DNA from 2 places in the Methylorubrum populi genome. Region 1 is predicted to be linked to the other one. Evidence: riboswitches for the same ligand, from Rfam matches in the RefSeq annotation. Region 1 holds a riboswitch; the other holds the start of a gene.
The links. A riboswitch is a leader RNA that binds a small molecule or an ion and turns the genes downstream of it on or off. The one in region 1 is predicted to bind thiamine pyrophosphate.

Region 1 (3,407 bases):
TCGAGGCCTTAGCAAGTGCAGCGTTTTGCTGAAACTTCGCAGGCGCGTTTTCTCGAGGGCTGTCATGGCATCATCGTCGCTCTGTCATTTTGTAGACGGTCGACCGATCGAAACCACTTGATCCGATTGCCTCACTGCGTCCATCCTGTCCGCATGGCCCGGCGCCGGTGTCGCGATGCGGCCAAGCTTGCCCTGTAATCAGTTGGCTCGCCGGGGGAAGCCGTCTCCGGTCACGGAGTTCGACGCATCGCGTGACCGGCGCGAAGCCTTGCTTTGGCGATCCGAGGACCCACCTTCCCCCGATGCGCGACGCCGACGCCCCGAGACCAACGCCGACGGCTCTTGCCGACGGATCGGAAGCCGAGGACGTCCCGTTCGGAGCCCTTCAACCCTGCGTTGGCATCCGCGATTGGTTGCTCGGCGAAGGCGCCCGCCTGCCCAAGGCCGACGATCTGCTCGCCGGGCTTGCCGAGCGTCTCAACGCTATCGGCGTTCCCATCGATCGCGCCTCCACCGCCATCGACACGCTTCATTCCGAGTATTCGGGCGTCGGCCGCGTCTGGACGCGCGGTGCCGGCTCGACGGTTCGGCTATTCCCTCACGGCGAGGCCTCCACGAAGGCCTATCAGGTGAGCCCGTTCTACGCCGTCCACGAGTCCGGCGAGTGGCTGAGTCTCGATCTCGCTGAGACCGCCGACGACGCCTACGCGATTATCCCCGAACTGAAGGCCGCCGGGTACACGCACTACCTGATCGCCCCGCTGATCTTCACCAACGGCACCAAGAACGGCATCACCTTCGCCACGCGTGCCGAGGGCGGTTTTCGCGATGACGACATCGCGATCCTGCGCTTCGTCATGCCCGCGCTCGCCGCGGTGATGGAGATGCGACTCCTCAACAAGCAGCTCGACACGGTGCTGCGCATCTATGTCGGCGACGAGCCGCACCGGGCGATCCTGTCAGGCGACATCCGGCGCGGCCAGGTGCGTCGCATCCGCTCGGCGATCCTGTTCGCGGATATGCGCGATTACACCCGCCTGTCCGCCGGCCGGACGCCGGAGGGCGCGGTCGATCTTCTGAATGCCTTCTTCGATTGCCTCGTCCCACCGATCGAGCGGGAGGGCGGCGAGGTGCTGAAATATCTCGGCGACGGACTTCTCGCGATCTTCCGCGAGTCCGGCGATGACCTCGGCGGCGCGGCCAAGAGCGCGCTCACCGCCGCGGAAGCGGCGCTCGCCGCGCTCACCGAGGCGAACACGGTCGGACGCTTCGGCGAGGGCGAGCCGGCGGTCGATGCCGGTATCGCCCTGCATCACGGCGAGGCGGCCTACGGCAATGTCGGCTCCGGCACCCGGCTCGATTTCACCGTGATCGGCCGGGACGTAAACCTCGCGAGCCGCCTCGCGCGGCTCAACCGCACGCTTCAGGAGCCGCTCCTGATGTCGAAGCCGTTCGTCGACTTCCTCTGGGGCGATCCGGAGCCGCTCGGTAGCCATGCCCTCGATGGGTTCGAGGAGCCGATGACCGTCTATCGACCGGGACGGCGACCGGCCGCGAAGGCCGCCGCGGCGGAGTAAATCTTGCAAAAAGGTGCCTGCGGACACCGCATCATGCCTCGGGCGCCGTGTGTTCCGCAGGCCGAATCGCTCGATCCCGCGTCGTGAGGGATTGACCGCGCGGCCGGCTGGGCCCACATCCGGGATGTTCCAGGGAGATCCCCGCCAAGGGGCTGAGAAACCGCTATCGCCGTTGCCGGCAGCGCGGAAATCCTTCGAACCTGATCCGGCTCATACCGGCGTAGGGATTGGACCTGAGGGTCGCTCGCTCGAGCGGACCCTGCTTCTTCGGGAAGCACCTGGTGCCGGTTCCTGCGGGCAGATCCGCGGAAGGCCCGTTTTTCGATGTCCGACTTGCTGACTTCGCCGATCGGCCAACGCCGTAGCCTCGAGATGCGCCCGCGCGCGGCCGAGCTGCCGGGGCGCGCCGACGTCGCCGTCGTGGGCGCGGGGCTGATCGGCCTGTCGATCGCGTGGCGGCTGGCACAGGCCGGCCGCTCGGTGACCGTGGTCGAGCGCGGGAGCGTCGGCAGCGGCGCGAGCCTCGCCGCCACCGGCATGCTCGCGCCCGCCGCCGAGCACGAGCCCGGCTCAGACCTGCTGCTGCCCCTGGCGCTCGAATCCCTGCGCCGCTGGCCGGCGTTTCGCGACGCGCTTCAGGCGGCTTCGGGCCGGGAGATCGACTACCGCGCCGACGGCACCCTGGTGATCGCCATAGGCCGCGACGAGGTGGAGCGCCTGCGCTTCCGCCACGACTTGCAGCGGCGCTCGGGCGTCGCCGCCGAGTGGCTGTCCGGTCCGGAGGTGCGCATCCGCGAGCCGCTGCTGCGCCCCAATGTCACCGCCGGAATCCTCTGTCCGCTCGACGCGCAGGTCGATCCCCGCCTCGTGATGAAGGCGCTGCTCGGCGCCTGCGAGGCGGCGGGCGTCACCATCATCGAGGGCGTCGCGGTGGAGGGGCTGGAGCGCCAGGGCGGCCGCGTCACCGGCCTTCGCGCCGCCGGCCGCGTGCTGACTGCCGAGACGGTGATTCTGGCCGCGGGGGCCTGGAGTGGCGAGGCGGGTCTGCTGCCCGACGACCTCGCCCTGCCTGTCCGCCCCCTCAAGGGCCAGTCGCTGGCGCTGCGCACCACGAAGCGCACCGGCACCCTGTCCCGCATGGTCTGGACCGACGCGGTGCATATGGCGCCCAAGGGCGACGGCCACCTCATTGTCGGCGCGACGGTGGAGGATTGCGGCTTCAACAGCGGGGTCACCGCGGGTGGGCTGTTCGCCCTGCTGGAGGGCGCGCGCCGCGTCCTCCCCGGCATCGAGGAGATGGAGATCGACGCGGTCTGGAGCGGCTTTCGCCCGACCTCGGACGACGACGCGCCGATCATCGAGGAGGCCGCGCCCGGGCTCGTCGTTGCCACGGGCCATCACCGCAACGGCTACTTGCTCGCTCCCGCGACCGCCGACGCCGTCGCCGCGCTCGTCGGCGAGGGCGCTCTGCCGGACTTCGCCCGCGGCTTCGGGCGGGCGCGCTTCTCAGCATCGCGTGAAGGCCGGGGGAGGGCCGTGGCATGAGACTGACCGTCAACGGAGAGCCCTGCGAGCGCGAGCAGACGGATCTCGCCGCCCTGTTCGCTTCGGAGGCCGAGGAACGGGGTATCGAGAGCCCCGAGGGCATCGCCATTGCCGTCAACGGAAGGGTCGTGCGCAAGGCCGCCTGGGCCGGAACGGCACTCAACGAGGGCGACCGCATCGAGATCGTCCGCGCCATGCAGGGAGGCTGAGCGCATGAACCATCACGACACCACCCTCGCGCAGACGGGTGCCGCCGGCGACGACGCCCTGGAGATCGCCGGCATC
Region 2 (3,407 bases), 1.2 Mb from region 1:
TCATGAAACGCGTCGGCGGACGCCTCACCTGGGATGGCTGCCCTTTCCGGGCAGCCATCCTCCGTTCGTCATCCTTCGTGCGTGGCGCCGTCTACTCCGCCGCGTCGACGTAGAGCTTGCCGCCCTCCGCCAAAAACTCCTGCGACTTCGCCGCCATGCCGGCCTCGCGCTCCTCCTCGGAGAGGGGCTTGGCCTGCCCGAGCACCACCCCGGCCTCCTCCATAGCGAGCACGTCGGCGCGCAGATCCTGCGTGATCTTCATCGAGCAGAATTTCGGGCCGCACATCGAGCAGAAATGGGCGACCTTGTGCGCGTCCTTCGGCAGGGTCTCGTCATGGAAACTGCGCGCCGTGTCGGGGTCCAGCGAGAGGTTGAACTGGTCCTCCCAGCGGAAGTCGAACCGGGCGCGGGAGAGGGCGTCGTCGCGCAGCTGCGCGGCGGGGTGGCCCTTGGCGAGGTCGGCGGCGTGGGCGGCGATCTTGTAGGTGATGACGCCGGTCTTCACGTCGTCGCGGTTCGGCAGGCCGAGATGCTCCTTCGGGGTGACGTAGCAGAGCATCGCCGTGCCGAACCAGCCGATCATCGCCGCACCGATGCCCGAGGTGATATGGTCGTAGCCGGGCGCGATGTCGGTGGTCAGCGGGCCGAGGGTGTAGAACGGCGCCTCGCCGCATTCCCGCAGCTGCTTCTCCATGTTGACCTTGATCTTGTGCATCGGCACGTGGCCGGGGCCCTCGATCATCACTTGGCAGCCCTTGTCCCAGGCGATCTTGGTGAGTTCGCCGAGCGTCTCCAGCTCGGCGAATTGGGCCGCGTCGTTGGCGTCGGCGATCGAGCCGGGGCGCAGGCCGTCGCCCAGCGAGAACGACACGTCGTAGGCCCGCATGATGTCGCAGATCTCGTCGAATCGCTCGTAGAGGAACGATTCGCGGTGCCCGGCGAGGCACCAGCGCGCCATGATCGAGCCGCCGCGCGAGACGATGCCGGTGGTGCGGCGCGCGGTGAGCGGCACGTGGGCCAGCCGCACGCCGGCATGGATCGTGAAGTAGTCGATGCCCTGCTCGGCCTGCTCGATCAGCGTGTCCTTGAAGACCTCCCAGTCGAGCTTGAGCGGGTCGCCGCCGACCTTCTCCAGCGCCTGGTAGATCGGCACGGTGCCGATCGGCACGGGCGAGTTGCGCACGATCCACGAGCGGATGTTGTGGATGTTGCGGCCCGTGGAGAGGTCCATGACCGTGTCCGCGCCCCAGCGGATCGACCAGACCAGCTTCTCGACCTCTTCCGCCGCCGAGGAGGTGACGGCGGAGTTGCCAATATTGGCGTTGATCTTGACCAGGAAGTTGCGGCCGATCGCCATCGGCTCGAGTTCGAGGTGGTTGATATTGGCCGGGATGATGGCGCGGCCCCTCGCCACCTCCTCGCGCACGAATTCCGGGGTGATGAAGGGCGGCACCGCCGCGCCGAAGCTCTGGCCATCGGCCAGCGCCGCCTCGGCGCGCTCCAGCATCTGCTCGCGGCAGGCGTTCTCGCGGTGCGCGACGTAGATCATCTCCTCGGTGATGACCCCGGCGCGGGCGAACTCGTACTGCGTCACCATCTGGCCGGGTTCGGCCCGGCGGATCGTGCGCTCGGCCGGGCAGGGCGCGACGAGCTTATCGGCGGAGGCGAACCCGTTGTCCTCGGGCTTCACATCGCGGGGCTTCACCGCCGCGTAGCCGCGCCCGACGATCCAGGGCTCGCGCACCGGGACCAGACCCTTCTCAAGGTCGATCGCCGCGTCCGTCTCGGTGTAGGGGCCCGACGGGTCGTAGACCCGCACCGGCTCCTCTTTCGGATCGGACAGGGCGATCTCGCGGTAGGGCACGCGGATATCGGGGCGGCCGGGGGCCTCGGCGTAGACTTTTCGCGAGCCCTGGACCGGGCCGGTGGTGACGCTGGCAGGGTTGCCGTTGGGGAGATCTTTGGGACGGACGGGTGCGTTCATCGCTGTCGCTCCTGATAGGGGAGGCGACCCGTGGTCCCGACGATGGTGCGGATGGCCGATGCTGTTTCGAGCAGCGGCCAGTGGTTCCCGTCCCTCCGCCGGTACGAGCCGGATCAGGTTCAAGGGTCAGGGCGCCAGCCCACTCTCAGCCCCCTCACGGGGCCCCCCTCGGAACGGTTCCAACCTCTTCCCTGCCGCGATCCTTGTCAATGCATCGCCGAAGCAGGCCGATTCGGAGGAAACATTTTTCCGCTTCGGAGGGCGTCCCCTGTCACGGCAGGAGCACAGCGCGAAGCTTGATCGGTTGCCGCGGATCCGAGCCACGCTTTCGACGAAAAACTCACCAATTGCGGCGGCAACTCCCGTTTTGCGGCCGCCTGATGCGGCATGGGTGTGGATGACGTCCGCTCGGCGGGTGGCCATGCGCCCGCCTTTTCGCGACACACGATGGCGATGAGCACGATCATCCCTTTCCGCCGCCCTGCCCCCGCGACGCCGGTCCGCACCGGCTGCGACGTGGCGGCCGTCGCGGGCGACCTTCTGGTCGTGCTGGATCAGCTCGAGGGGCTGGTGGCGCGGGCGGCCCACATGGACCGGCCGCGGATCGAGGTGGAGCGCAGCGTGCAGCACCTGCTCGACGCGATCAGCGCGGTCGAGCGGGCCTCGGACACGCTGGGCGAGGGCGGCAGCATCTCCGAGCCGGCCTGATCGACAGGCTCAAGCGGCGTTCAGAACGCTCGTGATGATCGTTCCGTAGTGGCACGCGGTCGCGGCGAGCACGAAGGCGTGCCAGATCGCGTTCTGGAACGGCAGGCTCCGCCAGACGTGAAACACCACGCCCACGGAGTAGAGCAGGCCGCCGACCGCGAGGAAGCTAAGCGCCGACGGGCTGAGCCCCGAGATCACTGATTCGTAGGCGAGCACGCCGCTCCAGCCGAGCATCAGGTAGAGCACGATCGAGACCCGGTCCCAGCGGCCGGGCATCAGGATCTTGATGGCGATGCCGGCGAGCGCCACCGTCCAGATCAGGGCGAGCAGGGTCCAGGCGACGGGGCCGGATCCCACCAGCGCCACCACCGGCGTGTAGGTGCCGGCGATCATCAGATAGATGAAGGCATGGTCGAGCCGTCGCAGGATCCACTTGCGCGGGCTCACCGGCCACATGTTGTAGGCGGCGGATGCACCGAGCATCGCCAGCATCGCGGTACCGTAGACCAGCAGAGAGGCGCGCTCGATCCAGCCGAGATGCGTCAAAGTCGCCGTGATGATCAAGCAGATCGCGCCGAGAAGACCGAGGGCGAGGCCGGCGATGTGAACCGCACCGTCGGCGCGCAATTCGCGCGGCGTGTAGTTCCAGGTCAGCGCAAGCGGGCGTCCGTCCTCGGCCAGAAACATCCTCTGCTCCCGTGTTGGCGAGGTATTC

Region 2: it holds a riboswitch for thiamine pyrophosphate, as region 1 does, so the genes downstream of both, thiC (phosphomethylpyrimidine synthase ThiC) here and thiO (glycine oxidase ThiO) in region 1, are expected to answer to the same signal.

What each region holds. Positions count from the first base shown of each region.
Region 1 is NZ_AP014809.1:665,305-668,711, reverse strand. It holds gene MPPM_RS03020 (adenylate/guanylate cyclase domain-containing protein) at 303-1,577, shown strand; TPP riboswitch at 1,700-1,822, shown strand; gene thiO (glycine oxidase ThiO) at 1,902-3,122, shown strand; gene thiS (sulfur carrier protein ThiS) at 3,119-3,331, shown strand; gene MPPM_RS03005 (thiazole synthase) at 3,336-3,407, shown strand, end outside.
Region 2 is NZ_AP014809.1:1,868,442-1,871,848, forward strand. It holds gene thiC (phosphomethylpyrimidine synthase ThiC) at 92-1,984, opposite strand; TPP riboswitch at 2,058-2,163, opposite strand; gene MPPM_RS08610 (hypothetical protein) at 2,432-2,692, shown strand; gene trhA (PAQR family membrane homeostasis protein TrhA) at 2,702-3,379, opposite strand.